4 regions of the Massilia sp. BHUDP2 genome follow, and region 2 is predicted to be linked to each of the others. Evidence: predicted binding sites of a transcription regulator. Region 2 holds the regulator's gene; each other region holds the start of a gene.
What was found. The regulator LexA, encoded in region 2, represses DNA repair genes until DNA is damaged. The targets are predictions, from matches to a motif close to ACTGTATNNNNATACAGT.

Region 1: a site for LexA is predicted at 2,193-2,210, ahead of ACK6C6_RS00390 (putative DNA modification/repair radical SAM protein). Genes of this name have one in related genera too.
Region 3: a site for LexA is predicted at 4,233-4,250, ahead of dinB (DNA polymerase IV). Genes of this name have one in related genera too.
Region 4: a site for LexA is predicted at 5,120-5,137, ahead of ACK6C6_RS08040 (ATP-dependent helicase). Genes of this name have one in related genera too.

Annotation. Positions count from the first base shown of each region.
Region 1 is NZ_JBJUVW010000001.1:85,176-92,542, forward strand. Features, by position in the region: gene ACK6C6_RS00385 (M16 family metallopeptidase) at 1-2,065, shown strand, start outside; gene ACK6C6_RS00390 (putative DNA modification/repair radical SAM protein) at 2,223-3,452, shown strand; gene ACK6C6_RS00395 (UdgX family uracil-DNA binding protein) at 3,449-4,945, shown strand; gene ACK6C6_RS00400 (TorF family putative porin) at 5,123-5,917, shown strand; gene ACK6C6_RS00405 (methyl-accepting chemotaxis protein) at 5,933-7,367, shown strand, end outside.
Region 2 is NZ_JBJUVW010000001.1:1,143,162-1,150,528, reverse strand. Features, by position in the region: gene ACK6C6_RS05075 (inorganic phosphate transporter) at 1-85, opposite strand, end outside; gene ACK6C6_RS05070 (DUF47 domain-containing protein) at 119-745, opposite strand; gene ACK6C6_RS05065 (replicative DNA helicase) at 833-2,218, opposite strand; gene rplI (50S ribosomal protein L9) at 2,324-2,776, opposite strand; gene rpsR (30S ribosomal protein S18) at 2,814-3,104, opposite strand; gene priB (primosomal replication protein N) at 3,147-3,437, opposite strand; gene rpsF (30S ribosomal protein S6) at 3,466-3,852, opposite strand; gene lexA (transcriptional repressor LexA) at 4,126-4,758, shown strand; gene ACK6C6_RS05035 (tetratricopeptide repeat protein) at 4,795-5,529, opposite strand; gene ACK6C6_RS05030 (cystathionine gamma-synthase family protein) at 5,629-6,867, opposite strand; gene purF (amidophosphoribosyltransferase) at 6,872-7,367, opposite strand, start outside.
Region 3 is NZ_JBJUVW010000003.1:977,463-984,829, reverse strand. Features, by position in the region: gene ACK6C6_RS21180 (asparaginase domain-containing protein) at 1-188, shown strand, start outside; gene ACK6C6_RS21175 (catalase) at 350-1,963, shown strand; gene ACK6C6_RS21170 (recombination-associated protein RdgC) at 2,103-2,999, opposite strand; gene dinB (DNA polymerase IV) at 3,088-4,200, opposite strand; gene ACK6C6_RS21160 (S8 family serine peptidase) at 4,350-6,065, opposite strand; gene ACK6C6_RS21155 (glycerate kinase) at 6,502-7,367, opposite strand, start outside.
Region 4 is NZ_JBJUVW010000001.1:1,775,080-1,782,446, forward strand. Features, by position in the region: gene ACK6C6_RS08000 (erythromycin esterase family protein) at 1-193, opposite strand, end outside; gene ACK6C6_RS08005 (hypothetical protein) at 210-1,007, opposite strand; gene ACK6C6_RS08010 (phosphoribosyltransferase) at 1,004-1,714, opposite strand; gene ACK6C6_RS08015 (Hsp20/alpha crystallin family protein) at 1,834-2,304, opposite strand; gene fghA (S-formylglutathione hydrolase) at 2,411-3,253, opposite strand; gene ACK6C6_RS08025 (chromate transporter) at 3,314-3,892, opposite strand; gene ACK6C6_RS08030 (chromate transporter) at 3,889-4,476, opposite strand; gene ACK6C6_RS08035 (hypothetical protein) at 4,528-4,704, opposite strand; gene ACK6C6_RS08040 (ATP-dependent helicase) at 5,173-7,263, shown strand.

The DNA.
Region 1 (7,367 bases), 1.1 Mb from region 2:
CGACATCACGCCGGAACGCGCCTATGAGCTGGTAAACAAGTACTTCGGCGCGATCCCGCCGGGCCCGCCGCTGCCGCGCACCGAGAAATGGATCCCCCAGCTGGACCGCAACATCCGCGACGAGATGGAAGACCATGTGCCGCAGGTGCGCATCTACCGCAGCTGGCATACCTCTTCGTGGAAGGATGCCGACACCCAGCGCCTGAACCTGCTGGCCGGCGTGCTGGCCGGCTCGAAGAACGCGCGCCTGGACAAGCGCCTGGTGTACGAGAAGGGCATGGCCACCGGCGTGTCGGCCTACGTGAACGACGCGGAACTGGGCGGCACCTTTAACCTGTCAGTCACCGTCAAGCCGGGCGTCGATCCGCTCGAGGTCGAGCGCGAGATGGAGCGCGTGGTGACCGAGCTGCTCGACAAGGGCCCGACCGAGGCTGAACTGAAACGCGTGAAGACCCGCGACCTGGCCGATTTCGCCCGCAGCCTGGAGCGCGTGGGCGGCATGGGCGGCCGCAACGACGTGCTGGCCGAGAGCCAGACCTACGGCGGCAAGCCGGACGCCTACCTCGACCGTCTCGAGCTGTTCGCCACCAGCACCCCGGCGGACGTCAAGACCGCCGCCAACCGCTGGCTGCGCGCCAACCACTACACCATGACGGTGCGCCCTTCGGCCAAGCTGGCCGCCACCAAGTCGACCCTGGACCGCAAGCAGCTGCCCGCGCTGGGCGACGCGCCGGACGTCAAGTTCCCGGCGCTGCAGCGCGCCCAGCTGAAGAACGGCCTGAAGGTCGTGCTGCTCGAACGTCATACCGCCCCGATCGTCAACGTCTCGCTGGCGGTCGATGCCGGCGCGGCTTCCGACACCGCCGCCAAGGCCGGCGCCGCGTCGCTGGCGCTGGACCTGCTGGACAAGGGCACGAAAAACCGTGACGCCTTCGCGCTGTCGGACGCGCTGGAAAACCTGGGCGCGCGCCTGAGCACCGGCACCTCCCAGGACCAGTCGCTGGTGCGCCTGCAGGCGACCAGCGCCAACCTGACGCCTTCGCTGGCCCTGATGGCCGAAGCCGCCTTGACCCCGAGCTTCCCGCAAGACCAGTTCGCGCTGTCGAAGAGCCGCCGCATCGCCGCCATCGGCCAGGAAAAGGCCCAGCCGAACAGCCTGGCCCTGCGCCTGATCCCGTCGCTGCTGTACGGAGCCGAGCATGCCTACGGCAAGCCGGCCTCCGGTTTCGAAGGCAGCGTGCAAAGCCTGAGCCGCGACGACCTGATGGCATGGCACGGCACCTGGTTCAAGCCGGGCAGCGCCACCATCATCGTCGCCGGCGACACCACCATGGACAAGCTGCTGCCGGCGCTGGAAGCGAGCTTCGGCAAGTGGCAGCAGGGCAGCGCCCCGGCCAAGCAGATGGCCACCGTGCCGGCGACCCGGGGCAAGCGCCTGATCCTGGTGGACAAGCCGGACGCGCCGCAGTCGACCATCGTCGCGACCCACGTGTCGCAGGCCAACGGCCAGCCGGAAGACCTGGCGATGGAGCCGGTGATGACCAACTTCGGCGGCATCGCGACCTCGCGCCTGAACCGCAACCTGCGCCTGGACAAGCACTGGAGCTACGGCACCCAGGCCCGCCTGCCGGACGTGCGCGGCCAGCGTCCGTTCTACATCATCGCGCCGGTGCAGACCGACAAGACGGTCGAGGCCATGCGCGAGGTCCAGAAGGAGCTGCGCGGCGTGGCGGGCGAGCGTCCGCTGGTGGGCGCCGAGTACGAGAGCATCATGCGCAACATGACCTCGCGCCTGCCGGGCCGCTTTTCCACCCTCGCGGCGCTCGAGGCGGCAGGCCTGGACGCCGTCAACCTGGGCCTGGCGGACGACTACTGGACCAAGTATGCGTCGAACGTGCGCGCGCTCAAGCCGGAGCAGCTCGCAAGCGCATCGTCCAAGTTCATCAAGCCGGACGAGGCCGTGTGGATGGTGATCGGCGACCTGCGCAAGATCGAGGCGGGCGTGCGCTCGCTCGGTTGGGGCGAGGTGAGCGTGGTGGATGCGGACGGCAAGCCGATTCGTTGATCTGAGCTTGCTGTAACGGAAAGCCCGGTCTCGTGACCGGGCTTTTTTTCGTATCGTCCCAGCTTTGAACCGCCAATCGGCGTGCACAGTTGACCCGGCTCGCCTGTTCATACGCGCGCGATAGTATACTGTATGCCCATACAGTTCAATGCGTGCGATGGAACTCAACGACAAACTGGAAATCCTGGCCGACGCCGCGAAATACGACGCGTCCTGCGCCAGCAGTGGCGCGCCGAAACGTTCGTCCGAGGACAAGGACGGCTTCGGCGCCACCACCGGCATGGGCATCTGCCACAGCTATACCCCGGACGGCCGCTGCGTCTCGCTGCTCAAGATCCTGCTCACCAACTTCTGCATCTACGACTGCCAGTACTGCATCAACCGGCGCAGCTCCAACGTGCCGCGCGCGCGCTTCTCGGTCGAAGAGGTGGTCAAGCTCACCCATGATTTCTACGTCCGCAACTACATCGACGGCCTGTTCCTGAGCTCGGGCATCATCCAGTCGGCCGACTACACCATGGAGCAGCTGGTGGCGGTGGCGCGCCAGCTGCGAGAAGTACACAAGTTCCGCGGCTACATCCACCTCAAGACCATTCCCGACGCCGACCCGCTCCTCATCGAAGAGGCGGGGCGCTGGGCGGACCGCCTGTCGGTGAATATCGAGCTGCCGACCCACGACAGCGTGACCCGCCTCGCGCCGGAAAAGAACGTCCACACCATCAAGCTGGCGATGGGCTCGATCCGCCGCAAGCTCGATGAAAAGGCGGAGGAACCGAAGGCGCCGAACTTCGCGCCGGCGGGGCAGAGCACGCAAATGATCGTCGGCGCCGACGCCAGCGACGACCACACCATCCTGAACACCGCCGAAACGCTCTACGGCAGTTATAAACTCAAGCGCGTGTACTACTCGGCCTTCAGCCCGATTCCGCAAAGCCCGAAGAGCGTGCCGGCGGCTCCGCCGCCGCTGCTGCGCGAGCACCGCCTGTACCAGGCCGACTTCCTGCTGCGCGGCTACGGCTTTACCGCAGGCGAGCTGATGCCCCAATCCGGCAACCTGGCGCTCGACGTCGACCCCAAGCTGGGTTGGGCGCTCGCCAACCGCGAGCATTTTCCGATGGACCTGAACCGCGCCGACGAAACCATGATCGCGCGCGTGCCCGGCATCGGCATCCGCAACGCCAAGCGCATCGTGGAGCTGCGCCGCATCCGCCGCATCCGCTGGGAAGACCTGTCGCGCCTGCGCTGCAGCATGAAGAAGCTGGCGCCCTTCATCGTCACGGCCGACTACAAGCCGGTTCAAGGCGCGGCCAGTTCCCACCTCCTCCGGCGCCACCTGGCCGACGCGCCCGAGCAGATGAACCTGTGGCCGGAACTGCAGGCGGCATGAACGACGCCGCCGCCAGCGCTGGAACGGGCGGCCAGCCGCCGGCGGTGCACAGCTTTGCCGAATGGCGCGACGCGGCGCGTGCGCTGCTCAAGGCCGGCGTGCCGCCCGAGGCGGCCAGCTGGGGCACGCCAGACGGCAGCGACCTGTTCTCGGGTGCGCCGGCCGTGCCCGGGCCGATCGATAATGGCGGCACCCGATTGCAAGAAGCGCAATCGCCAGGACCGCCGGCCGCACGCGTGCCGCGATCGCTGCTGGAGATGCTGCAGAAAGCCGCGTGCTTCCGCGCCCCGGACCGCTGGGCTTTCCTGTACCGCGTGCTGTGGCGCTGGACGCATGGCGAGCACGATGTGCAGTCGCCCGCCGATCCGGACGGCAGCCGCCTGCACGGCATGGTCAAGGCGGTGCGCCGCGAGGAGCACGACATGCATGCCTACATCCGATTCCGCGAGCGTCCGCTCGATGCGGGCGACCCGCGCTTCGTCGCCTGGTTCGAGCCGCGCCACGACGTGCTGCCCCAGGTGGCCGAACACTTCGTGGCCCGCATGGGCAAGGTCAGCTGGATGATCGCCACGCCCGAGGCCAGCGTGCTGTGGGACGGCCACACCCTGCACAATACCGGGCCCCTCATGTCGAGCGCGGCCGAGCTGGATGACGCCGGCGAGGCGCTCTGGCTCACCTATTACCGCAGCATCTTCAACCCGGCGCGCGTCAACGCCCAGCTGATGCAGAGCCACATCCCTTCGCGCTTCTGGAAGAACCTGCCGGAAGGCGCGATCGTGCCTTCGCTGGTGAGCCAGGCCGAACTCGGGGCGCGCAAGATCGGGCAGGTCGAGGCGGTGGGCCGCAAGAGCGGCGCCACCATCCCGATCAGCGCCGAAGCCGCGCAGCCGGACCGCGAGCAGCCGTCGAAACTCGACGAGTGCCGGCGCTGCGAGCTGTGGCAGTACGCCACCCAGGCGGTCGGCGGCGAAGGTTCGAAACGCTCGCCCATCATGATCGTCGGCGAGCAGCCGGGCGACCAGGAAGACCTGGCCGGCAAACCCTTTGTCGGCCCGGCCGGTAAACTCCTCGACCAGGTGTTCGCCCAGGCCGAGGTCGACCGCAAGGCCATCTACCTCACCAACGCCGTCAAGCACTTCAAGTGGGAACCGCGCGGCAAGCGCCGCCTGCACAAGACCCCGGTCCAGCGCGAGATCGAGGCCTGCCACTATTGGCTGGAGAAGGAGCTGGCGGCCGTGAAGCCGAAGGTGATCGTGGCCATGGGCGCGACGGCGCTCAAGTCCGTCATGCGCAAGGGCACGGTGGCGCTGAAGGACTTTCTCGGCAAGCCGGTCCGCATCGACGGCTGCTGGCTGGTGACCATCTACCACCCCTCGTACGTGCTGCGGGTGCCGGACGAAGCGTCCAAGCACGAAGCCTTTTCGGTCATGGTCAAGGGCCTGAAGCTGGCGCAGGAACTGCTCGAGCGGCCCGACCTGCCGGAGCCGGAGTAAATCTATCGGATTTACCGAATGTTGCGCCGGCGACTCAGATGGGTGAAAAATCCCGTTATCGAACACGCCACATTTTCGTGAATATTCACAATCTCTCGTAGAATTTCCGTACGGCATTAATTGCTGAGTGAGCGGAGGACCTCATGTGGGCCTTCGCCGGATAACGACGAGACCACCATGACTTCCCCCTTTTTCCTGCTGTTGCCGGCTTGCCTGGTAGTGGCGGCCATGCCCGCCCAGGCCGGCGATGACGCCACCAGCGCTTCGCCGTCGGCCACGCTTCCGATCACCACCACGGTCACCCTGAGCTCGCAATACGTCTCGCGCGGCATGCGCCAGACCTGGGGCCGCCCCGCGCTGCAGGCGGGCATCGACTACGCGCACCCGAGCGGCTGGTCGCTCGGCACCTGGACCTCGACCGTCAGCGACCGCTTCATCGAGGGCGGCCGCGTCGAATGGGACCTGTACGGCGGCTACGCCGGCACGCTCGGGCCGCTGGGCGTCAGCCTGAACCTCATGCACTACCGCTATCCGGGAGCACGCATCGGCGCCACCGGCACCAAATACGACTACACCGAAGTCGTGCCCGGCCTGGGCTACCAATCCTTCTACGCGAAGTACTACCGCACGGTGTCGCGCGACTTCTTCGGCATCACGAACGCGCGCGGCACCGGCTACCTCGACGTCGGCCTGAATCATGACCTGGGCGGCGGCTACGTGCTCAACCTGCACGTCGGCGACGGACGCGTGGCGGGCGAGGGCAATGCCATCTGGGACTGGCGCGATGCAAAGGCGGGTGTCACCAGAACCTTCGACGGCGGCTGGAGCATCGCCGCGGCCTGGACCCGCGCATGGGGCGCCACCGATGCCTACAAGCACTACACGACGGGCGTGCCGCGCGGCGACGGCGCCGTCGCCTATTCGAATCCTGCCAAGGGCACGTTCGCCGCGAGCGTCGCCCGCACCTTCTGAGAACGAGAGACGACCATGAACAAGCACCAGGCAGCGCATCAAGCACAGCATGCATCGCGCCGTTTTTCCCTGTCCCTGAGCGCCAAGATCTGCGTCACCGCCACCCTGCTGGTGGTGGCCAGCCTGGGCGTGACATCGAGCTTTATCGCGGTCAAGAACAGCCAGAGCGCCGAGGAAGCCGCGATGCGCCAGGCGCGGACGCTGACCCTGCAGGCGTCGGCAATGCTCGAGAGCCGCATTGCATCGAACCTGGCGACGCTGGAAAGCGCGGCCACCGTGCTGGCCTCGACCCAAGCGGGCGGGCAGGCGCTGACGCGCACCCAGGTCGCCGACCTGGTGCGCGCCACCCTGGTGGGTTCGGAAGACTTCATCGGTAGTTCGGCCGCTTATGAACCGGACGCGCTGGACGGCAAGGATGCCGAGTTTGCCGGCCAGGCGCCGCTGTACGACGCCACCGGCCGCTACATGCCTTACTGGACGCGCAGCCCGCAAGGCAAGGTCAACGTCGAGCCGATCGTGTTCGTCACCACCCCGGGCGGCAACGACTGGTACGACGTGCCGAAGGCGACCGGCCGGGCCCACTTCACCGAGCCTTACCTGTACCGGATCAACGGCAAGGACGAGGCGATCGCCACGCTGGCGGCGCCGATCATGGTGGACGGCCAGTTCAAGGGCACCTTCACCGGCGACTTCCCCCTCACCGGTCTCGGCACGATGCTGGCCAACATGAAAATCATGGACAAGGGTACGCTGGCGCTGATCTCGAACGGCGGCATGTACGCCAGCCACATGGACACCTCCCGCAACGGCAAGAAAGCGGAGGACCTGCCCGCTGCCGCGCTGGAAGCGGTCAAGCAGGGCAAGCCCTACGAGTACCTCGATGACAAGGGCATCGTGCACGTGCTGCAGCCGCTGCAGGTCAGCAAGAACATGGCGCCATGGGCCATTTCACTGGCTTTCCCGCAAAGCGTGACGACCGCCCCGGCGCGCGAGCTGGCCGCTTATGCGGCGCTGGTCGCCGTACTGTGCGCGGCGGCCGCCGCGCTGGTGATGGTGACGGTCCTGCGCCGCCTGACCCGTCCGCTGCGTGTGCTGGGCCAGGCGATGACCGACCTGGCCGGCGGTAACGCCGACCTGAGCGCACGCCTGGCCGTCAAGGGCAACGACGAACTGGCCGACATCGCCCGCGGCTTCAACGTCTTCGTGGCCAAGATCCAGGACGTGCTGGCGCGCGTGCGCAGCAGCTCCGACGCCGTGGCGGTGGCATCCAGCGAGATCCGCCAGGGGAACGCCGACCTGTCGGTGCGCACCGAACAGCAGGCCGGTGCGCTCGAGGAAACCGCGGCCTCGATGGAAGAGCTGAACGGTACCGTGAAGCAGAACGCCGACAACGCGCGCCAGGCCAACCAGCTGGCCGAATCGGCGAGCGAGGTCGCCACGCGCGGCGGCG
Region 2 (7,367 bases):
CGTGGAAGCCGTTCATGAAGTCGAATACCAGTGCCAGCAGCACCAGGAAGCCCAGCACGTAAATGCTGATGTTAATAGTTTCCATGTTTATTCTTGTTGTGCGTGTGCGCTGTGCACGTTACGCGTTCTCGACGATGATGCCTTCGACGATGTTCGCCACGTCTTCGCAGCGGTCGGTGACGGTTTCGAGGATCTCGTAGATCGCCTTCATCTTGATCAGGTTGCGCACGTCCGGTTCGTCGCGGAACAGCTTGGACATGGCGGCGCGCATCACGTGGTCGGCGTCCGATTCAAAGCGGTCGATCTCTTCGCAGATGGCGACGATCTTCTGGGCGTTGCCCATGTCGTGCAGCAGGGAAACAGCTTCCTGCACCTTCTTGCAGGCCGACAGGCACAGTTCGGCCAGGCGCGCGGCTTCCGGGGTCACGGCGTGCAGGTCGTACAGCGAAACGGTCTGGGCCGCGTCTTCCATCATGTCGAGGATGTCGTCCATGCTGGTGATCAGCTTGTGGATGTCATCGCGGTCGAGCGGGGTGATGAAGGTCTTGTGCAGCAGGTCGACGCATTCGTAGGTGATCTTGTCTGCTTGTTTTTCGATGCTTTCGACGGCGTGGGTGCGGTTTTCCAGGTCGTCGAAGTTGGTCATCAGGCCAACCATTTCCTGCGCGCCCTTCACGCACAGGGCGGCGTGTTGGTTGAACAGGTCAAAAAACTTGCCCTCCTGGGGCATCAGGCGTCCGAACATATTATTCTCCGTTGTGAATCTCTTGGGACTTCGAGACCGCTACCACGGCTGGCAGCGGCGAGGTGGTAAATCGCGGCTTATTGCTTCTTAATCGCCCTGATAGATGCTCAGGTTGCCGCTGTAGTTGCCGAACTTGGTGTAGGAGCCGATCCAGGTAAGGCGAATCGCCCCGATCGGGCCATTACGCTGCTTACCGATGATGATCTCGGCGGTTCCCTTATCGGGCGAGTCGGGATTGTAGACCTCGTCGCGATACAGGAAGATGATAACGTCGGCGTCCTGTTCGATAGCGCCCGATTCGCGCAGGTCGGACATGACGGGTCGTTTATTGGGTCGCTGTTCCAGCGAACGGTTCAGCTGGGACAGTGCGATGACGGGGCAATGCAGCTCTTTCGCCAGGCCTTTCAGGCTTCGCGAGATCTCGGAGATCTCGGCCGCGCGGTTGTCGCCCGGCTGGCTGCCCTGCATCAGCTGCAGGTAGTCGACGATGATCAGGCCCAGCTTGCCGCACTGGCGCGCCAGGCGTCGTGCCCGTGCGCGCATCTCGATCGGGTTCAGCGCCGGCGTCTCGTCGATGTAGAGCTGGGCGTCGTTCATCTTTTGAATGGCGTGCGTCAGGCGCGGCCAGTCTTCGTCGTTCAGGCGGCCGGTACGCAGGCGGTGCTGGTCGAGCTGGCCCACCGAGCCGAGCATACGCATGGCCAGCTGGGCGCCGCCCATTTCCATGGAGAAAACAGCCACCGGCAGGCCGGCTTCGATCGCGACGTTCTCGCCGATGTTGACCGAGAACGCGGTCTTGCCCATCGACGGACGGCCGGCGACGATGACCAGGTCGCCCGGCTGCAGGCCCGAGGTCATGCGGTCGAGGTCGATGAAGCCGGTCGGCACGCCGGTGATCTCGCCCTGGTTCTCGCGCGAGTACAGCTCGTCGATGCGCTCGACCACTTGCGTGAGCAGCGGCTGGATCGGGTTCCATCCCTGCTGGCCGCGGGCGCCGGTTTCGGCGATGGCGAAGATCTTCGATTCGGCCTCGTCAAGCATCTGCTTGACTTCCTTGCCCTGCGGGTTGAAGGCGTTGCCCGAGATTTCGTCGGCGACCGTGATCAGGTTGCGCAGGATGCCGCGGTCGCGCACGATCTCGGCGTAGCGGCGTATGTTGGCCGCCGACGGCGTGTTCTGCGCCATCGCGTTCAGGTACTGCAGGCCGCCCACCTCCTCGGCCTTGCCCAGCATGTTGCAGGCTTCGTAGACCGTGATCACGTCCGCCGGCTTGCCGGCGTTGATCAGGCGGATCATCTGTTCGAAGATGATGCGGTGGTCGTAGCGGTAGAAATCCTCTGCGTGCATGAAGTCGGCAATGCGGTCCCAGGCGGCGTTATCGCGCAGCAGGCCGCCGATGACGGACTGTTCTGCTTCGATGGAATGCGGCGGGATGCGCAGGGAATCGACTTGCGGATCGGATGGGGAATTCATGGCGGGCATTATACCGTTTCCGGTCACACGGCTGAAATAATTGGCGAGTTTCCAGGAATAAAAAAAGCCGGGCGAACCCGGCTTTTTCATTTATACAACAGCAGCTTAAGCAGCTTCGCCGACGACAGCGATGGTGATTTCCGAGACGACGTCGGTGTGCAGCGCGACGGCGACCGGGAATTCGCCGGTGGTCTTCAGCGGACCGGTCGGCATGCGAACCTGCGACTTCTCGACCGGGAAACCTTGCTTGCTCAGGGCTTCGGCGATGTCGAAGTTGGTGACCGAACCGAACAGACGGCCGTCCACGCCCGCCTTCTGGGCGATGGTGACGGTCATGCCGCTCAGCTTGTCGCCTTGCGCCTGGGCAGCCGACAGCTTCTCAGCTGCTGCTTTTTCCAGTTCGGCGCGCTTGGTTTCGAACTCGGCCACGGCGGCCTGGGTAGCGCGGCGTGCCATTTTTTGCGGGATCAGGAAGTTACGTGCGTAACCGTCCTTGACTTTGACGACGTCGCCCAGGTTACCGACGTTGACGACTTTTTCGAGCAGAATAACTTGCATATTTTTTCTCCAGGATATCTAGCTGACGTGCCGCGATTTAAGCGTTGTGCAGGTCGGTGTACGGCAGCAGCGCGAGGTAGCGTGCGCGCTTGATGGCGGTGTCGACCTGGCGCTGGTAGTGCGCCTTGGTACCGGTCAGACGTGCCGGCATGATCTTGCCGTTTTCCTGGACGAAGTCCTTCAGGGTGTCGACGTCCTTGTAGTCCACCTGTTCCACGCCTGCGGCGGTGAAGCGGCAGAACTTCTTGCGCTTGAACAGCGGGTTCTGCTGCTTGCGCTTCATTTTTTCTTTAGCTTTGTTTTTGTCGAACTTTTTACCGAATGCCATGTTGAGGCTCCTGTATCTGTAATCTAAATAGGCCGAGTACTGTTACGCGGCACTGAAATCAATGATGTGAAACACCAAGGCTTTGCTGTTGCGGTTTTTCCTTGCGAGGAATCCTTCGAAGCGGTAGGCGGCGCCGAGTTCGGCGCTTTCCAGCCTGCCTGAAATCTCGCCCGCGCCGAGCGCAGGGATTTCAAACGCGACCTGCCTTGCCACTCCGGCCTCGACCTGCTGCGAATCGTGCATCAGGATCGCACCCACGATGGGGACGCCGGCCGGGGTGAAACGCAGTACGTCTCGCTCCGCGATGGTCGCGATGAGCTGGAACCGGTTCACTGCGTTCTACGAATTCCCGAGAAAAAACTTAGGCAGCGGCGGCCGGAGCAGCGGCTGCTGCTTCTGCGCGGTGGCTCTTGGCTGCGTCTTCGCGCTGGACCGACTTCATCATCGGCGACGGTGCGGTTTCGGCCTTCTTCATCTTGACGGTCAGGTGACGCAGGACGGCATCGTTGAACTTGAATGCGGTTTCCAGCTCGACCAGGGTCTCGTTGTCGCACTCGATGTTCATGCAGATGTAGTGAGCCTTCGGCAGCTTCTGGATCTGGTAAGCCATCTGGCGACGGCCCCAGTCTTCCACGCGATGGATGTTACCGCCGCGGCTGGTCACCGTGGTCTTGTAACGCTCGATCATCGCCGGAACTTGTTCGCTCTGGTCCGGGTGGACGATAAAAACGATTTCATAATGACGCATGCAACACTCCTTGAGGACGTTTAAACAAATGCCCACCTCGGCGTCAAGACGAGTGTGGGAAGGGAAAGCCTTCGATTATAGCCTGAAAAACCGGTGAATGGGAACCCATGGCATGGCCCAGCCCGGCCGATGGCGGCGAAAAGCGGGCATCGGCGCCACGAATGCGGACGCACTGCACAAATTTTTTACAGTTTTCCTGTGTTTGCCCTTGCGCATATCAGAATACTGTACAAAAATACAGTCTGCTCTTACAACTAATGCCGTAAAACACCCATGCTCAAGCTCACTGCAAGGCAAGAACAGATCCTTAACCTGATCAAGGAAGCGATCGAAAACACCGGCTTCCCGCCGACCCGCGCCGAAATCGCGGCCGAGCTGGGTTTCAAATCGGCCAATGCGGCCGAAGAACACCTGCAGGCCCTGGCGCGCAAGGGCGCCATCGAGATTTCCCCGGGCACCTCGCGCGGCATCCGCCTGGTCGGCGCCTCCGTCGAACAGGTCCCGATGGTGCCTGCGGCCCTCATGATGTCGCTGCCGCTGGTCGGCCGCGTGGCCGCCGGTTCGCCGATCCTGGCCCAGGAACACGTCGAAGCCACCTACTCCGTCGATGCCGCCATGTTCTCGGCGCGCCCCGACTTCCTGCTGAAGGTCAAGGGCTGGTCGATGCGCGATGCCGGCATCTGCGACGGCGACTTCCTGGCCGTCAAGAAGATCGACAGTGCCAAGAACGGCCAGATCGTGGTGGCCCGCCTCGGCGAAGAAGTCACGGTCAAGCGCTACCGCAAGACCGGCAACCTGGTCGAACTGCTGCCGGAGAATCCGGACTTCAAGGTGATCCAGGTGAACCCGGAAGACGAGTTCGCTTTGGAAGGCCTGGCCGTCGGCCTGATGCGCAGCTGGCACTAAGCCTGCGCCCACCAAGCCGCCGGCTTGCCCGGCGGCTTATTGAATCTTCTTGTCCGCCCAGTGGGAATCCTTCTTGGCGGATTTCACCATCTGGTTGTGCTCGGTCACATAGGCATCGGTCGCCGAGCGCCATGCGGCGTAGTCCGCCAGCACCAGCTTCGAACCCACCTTCGCTTCCTCGGTCAGGTTTTCCTGCAGCTGGGCCAGGTAGGCATTCGATTTCTCCATCTCCTCCTTGTTCATCAGCTTCTGGATGTCGCTCGGGACGCGCTTGGTCAGCGGCAGCGACGCGTTCAGGTTGGTGACGTACTTGTTGTAGCACTCCTGCCACGTCTGCACGGCCGCGCTGATGCGGTCGATGTCGGCATTGACCTTCGACATCGCGGGAATGCGCGGCGCGGTGCAGCGGAACTCGCCCGACTTCAGGTCTTCGCCGTCGTAGCCCTTGATCCAGTAATCGATGTCCTTGCGGCGCTTGACGCGCTGCTCGATCAGTTCGAGCGAGGCGATCGCGACCTTGTTGCCCTTGGCGGCGGACTTCTTGAACAGATCGACGGCCCTGGCTTCGTCGACCTCCCCTGCTTCGCCATAGAAATACATCTGGCCCAGCGCCTGCTGCGCGGCCGGATTACCGGCATTGGCCAGCTTGGTGTAGATCTTCATCGCGCCCGCGTAGTCCTTCTTCTCGAACAGGGCATTGGCGTCTTCCAGCTCGCCGGCAAAGGCGGCGCCGCACAGCAGCAGGGATGCAAGGAACAGCGTGGTCTTCATGGGCGGATCGGTGTGATGAAAAGAAATCCCATGATAGCGGCAATCCGGCGCCGGGCTCAACCGCTGAAACAAAAACGGCAGCCTCGGCTGCCGTTTCGCTCACGCGTCGAGCGCCTGGCGGAAGTCCGCCAGCAGGTCCTCGGTATCCTCGATGCCCACCGAGACGCGGATCAGGGACTCGGCGATGCCCATGCTGGCGCGCCGCTCCGCGCCCATCTCGAAGAAGATCGTGTGCGCCACCGGGATCACCAGGGTGCGGGTATCGCCCAGGTTGCTGGCCGGGATACCGAGCTTCAGGCGGTTCAGGTAGTCGAAGGGGTCGATACTATCAACCAGCTCGAAGCTCATCAGCGAGCCGCCGGCGTGGAACAGCTCTTTCGTGATGCCGTTCTGCGGATGCGAGGCCAGTCCCGGGTAGTGGACGGCCGCCACGCGCTCATCAAGCTCCAGCATCTGCGCCAGCGCCAGCGCATTCGCGCTGGTGCGTTCCATGCGCAGCGCCAGCGTCTCGGCGCCCACCGCGATGTGGTGCGCCGCTTCGGGCCCGAGGGCCGCGCCGAAGTCGCGCAGGGCCTTGGCGCGCAGCTGGGCCAGGCCCTGGGCAGCTAGCGGCTGCTTGCGGAAGTTGGCCGCGATGTGCGGGTAGGCGCTCCAGTCGAACAGGCCGGTATCGGTCAGGGCGCCGCCCAGCGCGATGCCGTGGCCGCCGATCGACTTGGTCAGCGAATTGACCACCAGACCCGCCCCCACCGCCTTCGGGCGGAACAGCCAGGGCGTGGTCATGGTGTTGTCGACCACGTACAGGATGCCGCGCTCGCGGCACAGCTGGCCGATGCGCGCCAGGTCCGCCACCTGGGTGCGCGGGTTGGCGATGGTCTCGACGAACACCATGCGGGTATCGGGCCGGAGCACCGCTTCCACGTTGGCGACCTCGGTGGCATCGACGAAGTCCACCGCCACGCCCTGGGCTGCCACCGTCTGCCACAGGCTGTTGGTATTCCCGAACAGGAAGGACGACGAGACGATGTGGTCGCCCGCCCTCAGCAGGCCCTGGAACAGCGCGCCGATGGCGCCCATGCCGGTCGCGAAACAGATCGTGCCGACGCCGTCTTCCATCTTGCTGATCTTGTCCTCGAGCGCGGCGACGGTCGGGTTGCCCTGGCGGCCGTAGCGGAAGCCCGGTTCCTTGCCCTGGAAGACCGAGGCCAGCTGGCGCGCATCGTTGTAGCCGAAGGCCACCGACGTGTGCACCGGCTTGTGCAGCGAGCCCTGCTCGATGTTCTTCCTGCGGTCGTTGTGCAGGATGGTGGTGGTGAAGCCGTACTTCTGCTCGCTCATGGTCTTACTCCGCCGTGGCCGGACGGTTGAGATTGAGCTGGTTGGTGGCCGCATCCTCGACGCCCTTGCTGCCGCCCTTGTGGCGCGCCGATTCCTGGCGATCCAGGTATTCCGGCGTCACGTCGCCGGTCACATAGACGCCGTCGAAGCAGGAGGCCTCGAAATTCTTCAGCGCCGGATTGACGTCCGAGATCGCCTTTTTCAGCGCATCCACGTCCTGGTAGACCAGGCGGTCGGCGGTGATCTCCGCGCAGATTTCCTCATTGGTGCGGCCATGGGCGATCAGCTCGTCGCGGGTCGGCATGTCGATGCCGTACACGTTCGGGTACAGCACCGGCGGCGCGGCCGAGGCGAAGAACACCTTGCGCGCGCCGGCGTCGCGCGCCATCTGCACGATTTCGCGGCTGGTGGTGCCGCGCACGATCGAATCGTCGACCAGCAGCACGTTCTTGTCCTTGAATTCGGAGGCGATCGCGTTGAGCTTCTGGCGCACCGACTTC
Region 3 (7,367 bases), on a different contig from region 2:
CCATCGTGCTGACCGGCGCCATGATCCCCTACGAGATCGCCAACTCGGACGCCCTGTTCAACCTCGGCTTCGCCTGCGGCGTCGCGCAAACGCTGCCGGCCGGCGTCTACGTGGCCATGAACGGCCAGGTGTTCCCATGGGATAACGTCACCAAGAACCGCGCCGCCGGCGTGTTCCAGCAGCTGTAACTCACAAAACCTTCAGGGCAAGGCGCACCGTCGAAGACAGTACGCGTGTACGGCAAGACGGTGCAACGCAGCCATGGAGGTTTTGTTTGCAGGCGCGCGCTCCCTACGCGCGCGCCTTCCTATACTGCTCTCTCCAAACGAATTTGTCCGAGGAGAGAGCAATGAACGAGCAGCGTCCTATCCTGACCACGCGCCAGGGCCATCCGGTCCGCGACAACCAGTCGCTGCGCTCGGTGGGCGAACGTGGTCCGGCCACGCTCGAGAATTACCAGTTCATCGAAAAGATCACCCACTTCGACCGCGAGCGCATCCCGGAGCGCGTGGTGCATGCGCGCGGCACCGGCGCCCACGGCTACTTCGAGCCCTACGGTACCATCGGCGGCGAGCCGGCCAGCAAGTACACGCGTGCCCGCGTGCTCAACGAACTCGGTGTCCAGACCCCGATCTTCGTGCGCTTCTCGACCGTGATCGGCGCCAAGGAGTCGCCCGAGACGGCGCGCGATCCGCGCGGCTTCGCCATCAAGTTCAAGACCGTGGACGGCAACTGGGACCTGGTGGGCAACAACCTGAAGGTCTTCTTCATCCGCGACGCAATCAAGTTCCCGGACATGATCCACGCCTTCAAGCCCGATCCGGTCACCAACCAGCAGGAGCCGTGGCGCTTCTACGACTTCATCTGCAGCCATCCGGAAGCGCTGCACATGGTTACCTGGGTCAAGAGCCCGTGGGGCATCCCGGCCACTTACCGCGAGATGGAAGGCTCGGGCGTGAACACCTACAAGTTCGTCAACGACCAGGGCGTGGCCCACCTGGTGAAGTTCCACTTCCAGCCCAAGCAGGGCGTGCGCAACCTGACGGCGCAACAGGCCGCCGAAATCCAGGCCCACGACACCAGCCACGCCACGCGCGACCTGTACGAGGCGATCGAGCGCGGCGAGTTCCCGGAATGGGAATTCTGCGTGCAGATCATGAGCGACAGCGAGCATCCGGAACTCGACTTCGACCCGCTGGACGACACCAAGCGCTGGCCGGAAGACCAGTTCCCGCTGCTGCCGCTGGGCCGCATCGTGCTGAACAAGAACCCGGATAACGTGTTCGCCGAGACCGAGCAGTCGGCCTTCGGCACCGGGGTGCTGGTGGACGGCATCGACTTCTCGGACGACAAGATGCTGCAGGGCCGCACCCTGTCCTATTCCGACACCCAGCGCTACCGGGTGGGCCCGAACTACCTGCAGCTGCCGATCAACCAGCCGCAGGAAGGCGCGGCGGCGCGCACCAACCAGCGCGACGGCCAGATGACCTATTACGTGGACGGCCGCGGCCAGGACAAGCACATCAACTACGAGCCGAGCCTGATGGGCGGCTACAGCGAAGCGCCGAAGCCGGAGAAGGAATACAACCAGTACGTGGAGGGCCACCTGGGCCGCTACCAGACCACCCGCACGATGGACGACTACGCGCAGGCGGGGGCGCGCTACCGCACGTTCGAGGACTGGGAGCGCGACGACCTGGTCAACAATGTGGGTGGCGACCTGAAGAAGTGCCCGGCGCCGATCCAGCTGCGCATGGTGTGGCACCTGTGGCACTGCGACGAGGATTACGGCCGCCGCGTGGCCGAGGTGGCGGGCATCGACCTGGAACAGGCCAAGGCCTTGCCGCCGCTGCCGGGCAAGCCGGCGCCGCACCAGAACCGGTCGGGGCCGACCTACTCGAGCGGCAAGCCGGAACAGGGGGATGAGCCGTCGACCAGCGAGGAGATGGCAGGAGCGAAGTGAGTTAGCTTAAAGACGTCATTCCCGCGTAGGCGGGAATCCAAGTTCTGCGTGCGCTACCGAAACGCTTGCAAAATTGGGTTCCCGCCTGCGCGGGAACGACGTTTACGGGCTAATGAATATAGGGGCGCTGCTGGCCTGCTTAGGCCTTGGCTTCGCCGCCCAGCGCCTCGACCACGTCCGCCATCAGCTTGGCCAGTTCGCCGGTCATCAAGGTGATGTCGTTGTCGAAGCGCTCGTCGTCGCTATAGGTGACCGCTTCGCCTTCCTTGATCACGTCCAGCGGCTTGACGCCCTTGATGGCCAGCGACTCGGTCAGCACGAAGCTGATGCGGTCGTTCCAGGTCATGGCCAGGCGGGTGCACTGCTTGCCGGCGGCGATGTGGCGGCGGATGTCGTCCGGTTCCAGCGTGTGCTTCACGTAGCGCACGGCGGCGCGGCTTTCGCCGGTGGCGCGCAGTTCGGTGTCCTGGTCGATGGTGAAGCCGTAGGGCGCTTCGTCCGCTTCCAGCCAGCCGGTCATCACGGCCACCGGCGAGCGCTGCACGCGCAGCGATTCGAGCGGCATGCGGTCCACTGCCTTGAGCAGCAGCTTGATGACGTCGTCCGCCTTCGACGGGCTGGCGGCATCGACCACGAGCCAGCCGTTGACCGGGTCGATCCAGACCCAGACGTTGCTGCGGATCGAGAAGGCGCGCGGCAGCAGTTCGTCGGCCACGCGTTCCTTCAGTTCCTTCATTGCCTTCTTACCCGGCGGGAAGCCCTGCTGCTCTTCCAGCTCGGCGGCCTTGGCCTTGGCGACCTGGTTGATGACCGAGCTCGGCAGCAGCTTCTTCTCGGTGCCCAGCATCATCAGCATCTGCTTGTTGACGACGTGGACCAGCTTGCCGTTGCCGCGTGGCGAATCCCAGCCCTGGCGCAGCAGTTCATTGCTGCTCGCGGGCGTGAAAGCCTGCGACTGCAGGGCTTCTTCCATCTGTTCCGGGTTGAATGCCCAGGGGGCGGGCAGGCGATAAATCTGGAGATTCTTGAACCACATACGCTGTTATCCGATTGTTTCAGTATTTCAAGGGAACGACATTCTACGCTGCTCAGCGGAAATTGCGGCTGGCAGCACGGGGAAAAAATTAATCTGTTGACGAGTCGCCAACTGCCTCGACGATCGCGGCCGGCAACGCGTCGTCGAACAGGCGCAGCTGCTCGACCGTCTCGGTATCGCTCAGGCGCACGCCGACACCCAGCAGGCGCACCGGGCGGCTGTGGCGGGCCCAGCCGGTTTCCATCAGGCGCGCATAGGTCGGGATATGTGGCGCATAGCCAACACACTCGACCGTGGTCTGCTGGAAGTCCGAGAACTTGATCTTCACAAACAGCTTGTTGATGAATTTTTCGGCACCGTTGCGCTTGATGCGGCCCAGCAGGTGCTCGTACAGATCCGGCAGCAGCCGCAGGCAGGCGTCCAGGTTCGGCACGTCCGGCGTGTAGGTCTCCTCGGTGCTGATCGACTTGCGCTCGCGCGAGGTGTTCACCGCGCGCTCGTCGATGCCGCGGCACAGTTTGTAGAGCCGGTAGCCGAAGCTGCCGAAATGCTCGGTCAGCCGCTCGATGCTCCAGTGGCGCATGTCGGCGCAGGTCTGCAGGCCGAGCCGGTGCATCTTCTCGGCCGTCACCTTGCCCACGCCGTACAGCTTCTTGACCGGCAGCGCGGCAACAAAAGCATCCACCTCTTCCGGGCGCACCAGGAACAGTCCGTCGGGCTTGTTCCAGTCGCTGGCAATCTTGGCCACGAACTTGTTCGGCGCCACCCCGGCCGAGGCAGTAATGCCGACGGTGTCAAAAATGCGGCGCCGGATCTCCTGCGCGATCAGGGTGGCGCTGCCCTTGCAGTGCGGCGAGTCGCTGACGTCGAGGTAGGCTTCGTCGAGCGAGAGCGGCTCCACCAGCTCGGTGTAGTCGCGGTAGATGTCCATGATCTGGCGCGAGGCGATGCGGTATTTTTCCATCGCCGGCGGAATCACCAGGAGCTGCGGGCACAGTTTCATGGCCTGGGCGGTGGCCATGGCCGAATGGATGCCGTAGCGGCGCGCCTCGTAGTTGCAGGTGGCGATCACGCCGCGCTGGTCGGGGCGGCCGCCGACCGCGAGCGGACGCCCGCGCAGCGACGGGTCGTCGCGCATCTCGACCGATGCGTAGAAACAGTCGCAGTCGCAATGGATGATTTTACGGAGCGGAGAATTCACATGGACGACGGCAGGTGACGGCAGGGCCGACTACTGTTATTCCATACAGTATCCGTTTTTTCTTGCAAGACGTCAAAAAAAGAACGCGCGGCATGCCGCGCGTTCCCGGACGAAGGCGGCGCAGGGGAGCGCGCCGCTTCCTCCTGAACTTACCAGCTCAGTTTCACGTTATAGGTGCCGGCGCTGCCGACACTGCCGCTGTAGTACACCACGCGCACGTAGCGGCTGGCGGTGGTGGTGCCGGTGTTGGCCGAGCTCGCGCTGTCGACCGCGCCGGCGCCGTTCTCGCTGCGGCTGAGCAGGGTGCCCGCGCTGTTGTAGATGTACAGGTCGTAGTCGGAGCTGCTGTTCGGCGTCATCGTCGCACTCAGGGTCTTGCCTGCCGGCAGATCGACACGGAAGTAATCCGTATCGGTCGAGCTCGACATCGTGGCGTTCACCGTGGTGCCGCTGGTCGAGACCAGGTTGGCGGTGCCCAGCGTGTTGTTCGACTCGGTCTCGTTGATGACCGTTCCGCTCGGCGGGGTGGTGCCGCCGATCGCCGCATTCACCGCCGCGGTCGCGTCGACGATGCCGGTGCCGCAGCCCGAGCAGGTCGCCGGGAAGGCGCGCGCGGTCGACTTCAGCATGCTTTCCACCTGGTCCGGAGTCAGGGTCGACTTGGCCGCGAACATCAGCGCTGCCACGCCGGCCACGTGCGGGGTCGCCATCGAGGTGCCCTGGTAGCCTGCATAGTTGTCCGAGCCCGGAGTCGACGAGCCCGAGTTCAGGGTCGAGATCACGCTGTAGCTGCCGTCGCCGCCCGGGGCCGCCACGTCGACCAGGGTGCCGTAGTTCGAGTAGGAAGCACGGCCGCCGGTCTTGCCGGTGGCTGCCACGGCGATGACGCCCGAGCAGTTCGCCGGGCTGGCGTTGCTGACGTTCATGTTGTCGTTGCCGGCCGCCACGACCACGACCGAGCCGCGCGAACGGGCGCCGTTGATCGCGGTCTGGGTGGTGGCGTCGCAGGCGCCGCTGCCGCCCAGCGACAGGTTCAGCACCTTTGCCTTGTTGGCGTTGGCCGGCACGCCGGTCACGGTGCCGCCCGAGGACCAGGTGATCGCGTCGGCGATGTCCGAGGTATAGCCGCCGCACTTGCCGAGCACGCGCACCGGAATCATCTTGGCGTTGTACGCCACACCGGCCACGCCCAGGCTGTTGTTGGTCTTGGCGGCAACCGTGCCGGCCACATGGGTGCCGTGCCAGCTCGAGCCCGATGCCGGCGAGCCGGCGTAGCATTCGCCTGCCGCAACCCAGTCGCCCGGGTCGCTCGCATCGCTGTCGCGGCCGTTGCCGTCGTTGCCGATGGTGGCGCTGCTGATGAAGTCATAGCCCTGCAGGAACTGGCCGCTCAGGTCGGCGTGCGGGCGGTAGCCGGTGTCGATCACGGCCACGACCACGCCGGTGCCGGTCGACTTGTCCCAGGCGGTCGGCAGGCGCAGGCCGCCGGTCGCGTCCGTGTAGTGCCACTGCTGGGCATAGTACGGGTCGTTGGCGGTCGCCATGTGGGTCATGATGCGGTCCGGCTCGGCGTATTCGATGTCCGGGTCGCGCGCCATCATTTCGGCGGCCAGTTTTTCGACTTCCTGCAGGTGCTTGCGGCCATTGAGCTTGAACACATGGGCGCCGGTCGAGATCGCATGGCTTTCGCTGACGGTCATGCCGAACTCCTGGCCTGCACGGGCCAGCTTGGCCTTGCGGTCGGCCTTGACTTCGGCGGCGCGGGCCAGGCCCTTGGCAGCCGGCGCCGAATCCTTGTACTTCACGATGATACGGTCTGTCTCCAGGATGAACTTCTGCTCGGCTGCGCCAGCCGTGGCTGCCACGAATGCGAGTGAGATTGCAGCGCACATCTTCAACATTGCAGGATGAATCGAATGCGATTGCTTCATGTTTCTTCCTTATTGTGTGTTTTCCGTCAAGCGAGGACCCTCGCCTGTGTCATTGATTTCCGGTCATTGCCGGTGCCGTCTGAATGCGGCGAAAAGCAGCGTAATACGAAAGGAAAAGGCTGTGCGTGACAATTGGAGACAATTTCGGCGTATTAACAACACTCCGGCTAACCCATGCTTTAGAAACATGTTTTCTTCGGCGAAACGTTAAAACAGGCAAATATCGTATGCCACAATTGTGTTGACATATCTTAAAAACCTTTCCTTTTGGATAAGGTGAAGGAGCCCATATTGTCCGCGCTTAAAGACAAATAAAAAGGCCGCGCTGGGCGCGGCCTTCGAGTTCAAACCGGTGGAGATGCCAGGGCATTTACAGCACGTCGGTTTCGATGACGATGGCGCGAAAGTCGTTGACATTGGTACGGGTAGGGCCGGTGACGATCAGCTGGCCAAGGGCGGCGAAAAAGCCGTAGCCGTCGTTGTCCGCCAGGTGCGCGCGCGCATCGCGTCCCTGGGTGCGCGCCCGCGCCAGCGTACCGGGCGCGAGCCAGGCGCCGGCATTGTCTTCGCTGCCGTCGATGCCGTCGGTGTCGGCGGCGAGCGCGTGCACGCCCGGCAGACCGTCCAGGGCGACGCCGAGCGCCAGCAGGAATTCGGCATTGCGCCCGCCCCTGCCCTGGCCGCGCACGGTGACGCTGGTTTCGCCGCCCGAGAGGAGCACGCAGGGCGCGCCCAGTGGCTGGCCATGCTGTACGACCTGGCGCGCAATGCTGGCATGCACCAGCGCCACCTCACGTGCCTCGCCTTCCATGCTCGACGACAGGATCAGCGGCGCATAGCCGGCCGCGCGCGCAGCGCTTGCCGCGGCATCGAGCGATTGCTGGGCGGTGACGATGACATGGGTGGCGTTGCGCGCCAGGCGCGGATCGCCCGGCAGCGGCGCCGCCAGCTGCGCATCCATCAGCACCGTGCGCACGGCGCCTGATACAGGAATCCGGTACTTCTCGAGGATGGCGAGCGCGTCCAGGCCGGTGCTGCCGTCGGGCACGGTCGGGCCCGAGGCCACCACGGCCGGATCGTCACCCGGCACGTCCGACACCACCAGGGTCACCACGCGCGCCGGGTAGCAGGCCAGCGCCAGCCGTCCGCCCTTGATGGCGGACAGGTGCCGGCGCACGCGATTGATCTCGCCGATCGGCGCACCACAGCGCAGCAGCTCCCGGTTCAGCGCGCGCT
Region 4 (7,367 bases), 630 kb from region 2:
CCTCGATCAGGCGCTGGGTGATGCGCGCGCGCTCGTCGTAGAACTCGGCGCTGCCATGGGTGGCCTCGCCGAGCAGCACGAAGCGCGCATCGCCGACGAGCTCGAGGAGCGGGTCGTAGTCGGACGCGCTGCCCGTGAGAGGCCGGGCGGCCGCACGCAGGACGCCGGTTTCGTGGTCGCTGACGCTGGCCATGGACGCATCGCCTCGCTCAGTGCAGGTAACGGCTGCCGGACTGCTCGCTTGGGGGGATCATCGGCGCCTGGCCATGCTCGTCCTGCTGGTTCATCTGCGGCAGCCGGGCCGGCATGTTGTCGCTGACGCGGTAGGTCTTGTCGCGCGTGCCTTGCCACAGCAGGGCCAGGCCGGCCAGTCCGATCAGCAGGCCGCCCGGAGAGCGGCGCATCAGGCTGAGCAGGCCCAGCACGCCGCCGCCCACCAGGGCCGGATGGGCTCCTTCGAGATAGTCGGGGCCGCGCTGGTCCCGGGCGCTGCCGCGCGCGCCGCGCAGCCGTGCGGACAGTCCGCCGCGCGCACGCTGCCCGGCCTCGAGCTCTCGGGCCGTCTCGTAGCGCTTGTAGCGCGCCGGCGAACGGCTGGTCTCGGATTCGTAGCCGCGCATGCTGCTGCCGTCGGCCGCGGCCCTGGCGCGCTCGCGCACGCGTTCGGCACTGTCTTCCAGGCGATGGGTCGCCTCCTGGGCGCTGTGGCGGGCGCGTTCGAGCATCGGCGCCGCCTTGGCCTGCACGCGGTCGGCGCCGCGCGACAGGGCGCTGGCGGCGCTGTCCTTCAGCCCCACCAGGCGGTCGCCGGCGCTGTGCAGCACACCGTCGACCGTCGCCCCGGTGCGGGCGCCGGCTGCGCGCACCGCGGACACTGCGCGCGAACGGCGCGCGGAGCCGCGTTCGGGATCCAGCAGGTACATCAGCAGCGCTCCGGCCGCTGCCGCACCCAGCCATTTACCCACGCTGCCCACATCGGTTGCCGTCTCGGTTGGAATTGGTTTCATGTCCGCTCCTTTCTGTTGTCCTTGTTCCCCTGCTGCCCACCATTCGGCGCGGCGGGCGCCGCCCATGCCTGTGCCAGCAGGTCCTGTACTTCTTCGTCATCCGTCTGCCCGAACGACCGGTAGAACTGGCCGACCGCATGGAGGCGGGGCGGGGCAAGCGGGCAGACGACTTCGTCGGCTTCGCGCGCGAGCCGTTCGAGGGTGTCGGGCGCGCCCACCGGCGCCGCCACCACCAGTTGCGCGACCCGGTGCTTGCGCACCACCTGGACCGCGGCCAGCATGCTGGCCCCGGTCGCAATGCCGTCGTCGACCAGGATCACGCAGCGGCCTTCGAGCCGCGGCGGCGGGCGTCCGCCCCGGTAGAGGCGGTCGCGCCGCTCGAGCTCGGCCAGTTCGCGCGCGGCCACCTGATCCACCTGTTCCTGGGTCACGCCCAGCAGGCCGGGCACGCCCGGCTGCAGCACGCGCACGCCGCCGCTGCCGATCGCGCCCATCGCGTATTCCTCGTTGCCGGGCATGCCCAGCTTGCGCACCAGCAGGACGTCGAGCTCCGCGCCGAGGGCCTGGGCCACCACGAAGGCCACCGGCACGCCGCCGCGCGGCAGGCCGAGCACGATCGGGTCGGCCCGGCCGGCGAGATGCCGCAAGCTGCGCGCCAGTTGTCGGCCGGCGTGGGTGCGGTCCTTGTAGCCTTCGGTCTCCGGCATGGTGAAGCGCATAGAACGAAACGTAGCCATGGTAGAACGCAAAACGGCCGCGCCGCGCCGCGGCAGGGCGCCGCAACGCGGGACGCGGACCATGGACTGCGCCGGGCGTGGCCGGGCGATTACTGGATGGTCAGGCGGCGTGCTTCAGTGCCCTGCTTTTTGGGCAGGCTCAGCTGCAGTACGCCGTTCTCCAGCTTTGCCTGTGCCGAACCGTCGTCGACTTCGGTGGGCAGGGCGAAGCTGCGCATGAACCTGCGTGCGGTGCGTTCAGCATACACCACGGTTTCACCCTCGCGGCGTTCGTTTGCCGAGCGGCATTCCGCCTCGATGGTGACACGCTGCCCGTCGACCGAGACCTTGACGTCCTCCTTGTTCACGCCGGGGAGTTCGGCCTGGATTTCGTAGGTCTTCTCGGTTTCGCTGACGTCCAGCCGCGGCGTCGCGGCGCCTTCGCCGGCCCATTGCCCGCCCTGTGCGAGCGGGGCGAAGAAGTCCTGGAACATGCTCTCGACCATGCGCCCGAACTGGTCCTCGACGGCGCCCGGACGGTAGGCCGGGAGCGGGCTATTGCCTCGTCTAATGAGATTCATGATGGCCTCCATGATAAGGACTGAGAGTGCCGGTGGGTGCCGGCAATGTCTTTATAGGATGGAGGCCGCAGCATTTCAAGCGGGCGCAGCCGTGTCCGCCTGGTCTTCAGCCAAGCAGCCTGCGGTGAAAGCGCAGGTGGTCTTCCACAAACGTCGAAATGAAGTAATAACCGTGGTCGTAGCCCTCATGCCGGCGCAGGGTCAAGGGCTGGCCCGCACGGGCGCAAGCTTGCTCGAAGGCTTCCGGATACAGCTGCTCGGCCAGGAATTTATCGGCCAGCCCCTGGTCGATCAGGATCCCGCCCGGGAAGGGCGCCGCGTCCATCGCGGCCATCAGTTCGCTCGCATCGTACTGGCGCCAGTTCGCCTGGTCGGCGCCCAGGTAGCCGCCGAAGGCCTTCTGGCCCCACGGGCAGCGCATCGGCGCCGCGATCGGCGCAAAGGCCGACACCGAACGGAACAGGCCTGGATTGCGCAGCGCCATCATGAGCGCGCCATGCCCGCCCATCGAGTGCCCGAAGATGCCCACCCGGGCCGGGTCGGCCGGCAGCTGGGCTACTACCTGCTCGCGCAGTTCCAGGATGTGACTGTACATGCGGTAGTGCTGCGACCATGGCGCCTCGGTGGCGTCGACATAGAAGCCGGCGCCCGCCCCGAAGTCCCAGCTGTCGGTCTCGCCGGGCACGCCGGCGCCGCGCGGGCTGGTATCGGGCGTGACCAGGATCAGGCCTTCCTGCGCCGCCACCCTCTGGGCGCCGGCCTTGATCATGAAGGTCTCTTCGGTGCAGGTCAGGCCGGCGAGGTAGAACAGGACAGGCAGGCGCTTGCCTTCGGCGCCGGGCGGCAGGTAGACGGAAAAGCGCATCGGCAGGCCGATGGCGGTCGAATCGAAGCGGTAGAAGCGCTGGACGCCGCCGAAGCAGGCATGTTCGCTGAGAAGTTCGAGCATGGGTTCGCTGGATGAGTGGTCAATCCCGCAAGTATGCCCTGTGGCGTTGCAGCTTGCCAGTCAGACGAATCCGAGCGCGCCGAGCAGGGCGCCGGCGCCCAGCATCCACAGCAGGTGCAGGCGGGTACGCCAGATGAGCAGGCAGGATAGCAGGGCCAGCAGCCAGGCCGGCCAATTGCTTTTGCCAGACCCGGCGCCGGCGAGCAGCCAGCTGGTGGCCAGGAGCATGCCGATCACGATCGGCGCCATGCCAAGGCGGAAGGCGCGCACCGCGCGCAGCTCGCGGTTGCGGTGTCCCCACTGCGCGATGTGGTAGTTGAGGATGGAGGAGGGCAGCAGGATGCCGGCCATGGTCAGCGCCACGCCGCCCAGGGCCGCGCCGAAGCTGCCGGTGTTCATGCCCAGGTGCCAGCCCATCAGCGCGACGAACAGCACGTTGGGGCCCGGGGCCGCCTGCGCCAGCGCGATCGCATCGCTGAACTGCGACTGGGCCAGCCAGCCCTTGTCTTCAACCAGGAAGCGCTGCATGTCGGCGCTGACCGAGATCGCGCCGCCGAACTGCATCAGCGACAGCATCAGGAAATGGACGAACAGGCCGAGCCAATCGTGCCATCCCAGAACGAGCGGGGCCGCCGTCATCGCAGCCTGCGCCAGGCCAGCACGCAGCCGAGCGCACCCAGCGTGGGCAGCACCCAGGCCAGCGGCGCACGCAGCCAGGCCAGCAAGGCGAAGGCGGCCGCCGCGATCCCGACCGAGCAGGGAAGCGGGATCGGGCTCCTGGCCAGTGCGCTCGACAGCTTCAGGCCGGTGGCGGCGATCAGGCCAGCGGACACGGCCGCCATGCCGCGCAGCGCGCCGGCCACCGCGGGATGGTCCGCATACTGCGCGTGGAAGGCCGCCAGCACCAGGACCAGCACCAGCGGCAAGGCCAGCAGGCCGGCGACCGCGGCCGCGGCGCCGGGCAGCCCGAACCAGCGCGCCCCGATCATGATCGACAGGTTGAGCACGTTGGGCCCGGGCATGATCTGCGCCACGGCCCAGTCCTCGATGAATTCTTCCTGCGTCAGCCAGCGCTTGCGCTCGACGATTTCGCGCTGGACGACCGCCAGCACCCCGCCGAAGCCTTGCAGGGCGAGGACGGTGAAGGAGACGAACAGGTCGGCCAGCGAAGTGGGCCGGGGACGGTCCGGATCGGGGACGGCGGCGGGAGGCGGAGCGCGCATCCCCGGATTATCGCCGGGCCGGCGCCCGCCTGTCCACGCGGGGATAGGCCCTCAGCCGCCGCCGATACCCCGCATGACCTTGCCGCTGCCGCCGCAGTTGGAGCAGGGCCGGCCATCGGACAGCTTGCCGGTGCCGGCGCAGGCTTCGCAAACGTCTTCTCCGGCGCCGGGCGTACCGGGTTCCGCTTCGTCGCCGGGATTCAGGTCGGGATCGGGTTGCATGCTCATGGCGTCCTCACAGTGGTTGGTCACGCGGCCATTGTAGGCGGCGCAGGCGGGAGACGGCGCAGCGCTGGACGCTGAGGCGAGCCGGGCTTATACACAAAAATTGCCGTAAAATAACTTTGTGCGCGTCCGTTCCCCTTGCGCGACAGCTGCGCGTAAACCCTTGATTTCTGGGGCTATCGCGATTGCCTTCCCAATAGGCAAATTGTTGAAAGCCGCACGGATGGCCGCATTCGGCGTGTCAAGCCCCCGCTTTTCCACATAGTTATTCACAGACTTTGTGGATATCAGGAAAACTTTTTAATTATTAACTACTTAGCATGTCTTCTGCATGTAATCCATGACCTGACGCCGGGCAAAATGTGGATTCAATCGTGCGCGGGCTTGACTCTAGCTTTCTTGAGGCTTGCGCAAGAGAACTGGATAAATGTACAGTATGGCATTTGCAGCCGCCCTTTCCTTGCCCACCCCATGTCCGCCGTCCTCCAGCAGTCCGCCCCAGATGATCCCTTCGCCGGGCTGAATGCCGAACAGCGCGCCGCGGTCGAGCACGACATTGGCGCCGCCAGCGTGCGGCCGCTGCTGGTGGTGGCGGGGGCGGGCTCGGGCAAGACCAATACGCTGGCGCACCGCGTCGCGCGTCTGATCCAGCTGGGTGCCGATCCCCAGCGCATCCTGCTGCTGACGTTTTCGCGGCGTGCGGCGGGCGAGATGAGCCAGCGCGCCAGCGGCGTGCTGCAGCGCCTGCTCGGCAAGGGCGGCAGCGCCAACGCGGCCCAGCTGAGCCTGCCCTGGGCCGGCACCTTCCACGCGATCGGCGCCCGCCTGCTGCGCGAGTATGCCGGCCGCATCGGCCTGGACGAATCCTTCACCATCCACGACCGCGGCGACTCGGAAGACCTGATGGGACTGGTGCGCCACGAAATCGGCCTGTCGCATACGGAAAAGCGTTTTCCGCTGAAGGGCACCTGCCTGTCGATCTATTCGCGGGTGGTCAACAGCCGCGAGCCATTGGAGGCGGTGCTGCAGTCCACCTTCCCCTGGTGCAGCGAGTGGGAAGGGCAGCTGAAAACCCTGTTCGGCGCCTACGTCGACGCCAAGCAGGAGCAGAACGTGCTGGACTACGACGACCTGCTGCTGTTCTGGTCCGAGATGGCGAGCGACCCGGAGCTGGGCCCGGAGCTGGGCGCCCGCTTCGACCACGTGCTGGTCGACGAGTACCAGGACACCAACCACCTGCAGGCGGCGATCATCACCGGCATGAAGCCCGGCGGCGAGGGCGTGATGGTGGTCGGCGACGACGCCCAGTCGATCTACGCCTTCCGCGGCGCCACCGTGCGCAACATCCTCGACTTCCCGAAGCAGTTCTCGCAGCCCGCCGAAGTCATCACGCTGGAACGCAACTACCGCTCGACCCAGCCGATCCTCGACGCTTCCAACGCCGTCATCGCCGCCGCCCGCGAACGCCACGCCAAGACGCTGTGGACCGACAAGGCCTCCAGCCTCAAGCCGCAACTGGTCCTGATCCCGGACGAAGCCGAACAGGCGCGCTGGGCCTGCCGCCGCATCCTGGAACACCGCGAAGCCGGCATCGCCCTGAAATCGCAGGCGGTGCTGTTCCGCGCGGCCAGCCACAGCGCCGCGCTGGAGCTCGAGCTGATGCGTCGCAACATCCCCTTCGTGAAGTTCGGCGGCCTGAAGTTCCTGGAAGCGGCCCACATCAAGGACGTGCTGGCGGTGCTGCGCTTCGCCCAGAACCCGAACGGGCGCATGGCGGGCTTTCGCGTGGCCCAGCTGATCCCGGGGATCGGCCCGGCGACCGCCACCCGCCTGCTGGATGCGGTGGGCGAGGCCGCCGACCCGCTGGCGGCGGTGGAAGCCTTCGCCGCGCCGGGCAAGAGTCTCGAGGACTGGGCCGCCTTTAGCGCACTGTACCGGCGCCTGCGCACGCCGGGACTGCGCTGGCCGGCCGACATCGAGCTGGTCAAGCAATGGTACTTGCCGCACCTGGAACGCATGTACGACGACGCGCAGGTGCGCGCCGCCGACGTCGAGCAGCTCAGCGCGCTGGCTGGCGGGCACGCGACGCGCGAGAGCTTCCTGGCCGAGATCACGCTCGACCCGCCGGAAGCCACCAGCGACCGCGCAGGCAGCCCGCTGCTCGACGAAGACTACCTGATCCTGTCGACCATCCATTCCGCCAAAGGACAGGAGTGGAAATCGGTGACGGTATTGAACGTGGTGGACGGCTGCATTCCGTCGGACATGAGTACCGGGAACAACGACGACATCGAAGAAGAGCGGCGCCTGCTCTATGTGGCCATGACGCGCGCCCGCGAACACCTGCACCTGGTGCTGCCGAACCGCTTCTTCATCAAGCAGCAGGCCCAGATGGGCGACCGCCACGTCTACGCGGCCCGCTCGCGCTTCATCACCCCGGCCATGCTGAAGCATTTCGAGGAGACGACCTGGCTCAGCGCGGACACGCAGCAGCTGCGCAAGCCGGTACCGGAGAGCGTGCGCATGCTGGTGCGGGAGCGCGCTCGGAACGCGTGGAAATGAGCGAAGATCGGCACACGTTGAGGACTTATCCCCCGTGCGGCGATTTTGTAGGAATATGCCCCAGACCCCCGCACTGCACAAAAGTGGGGCGCGTGCAAGTCATT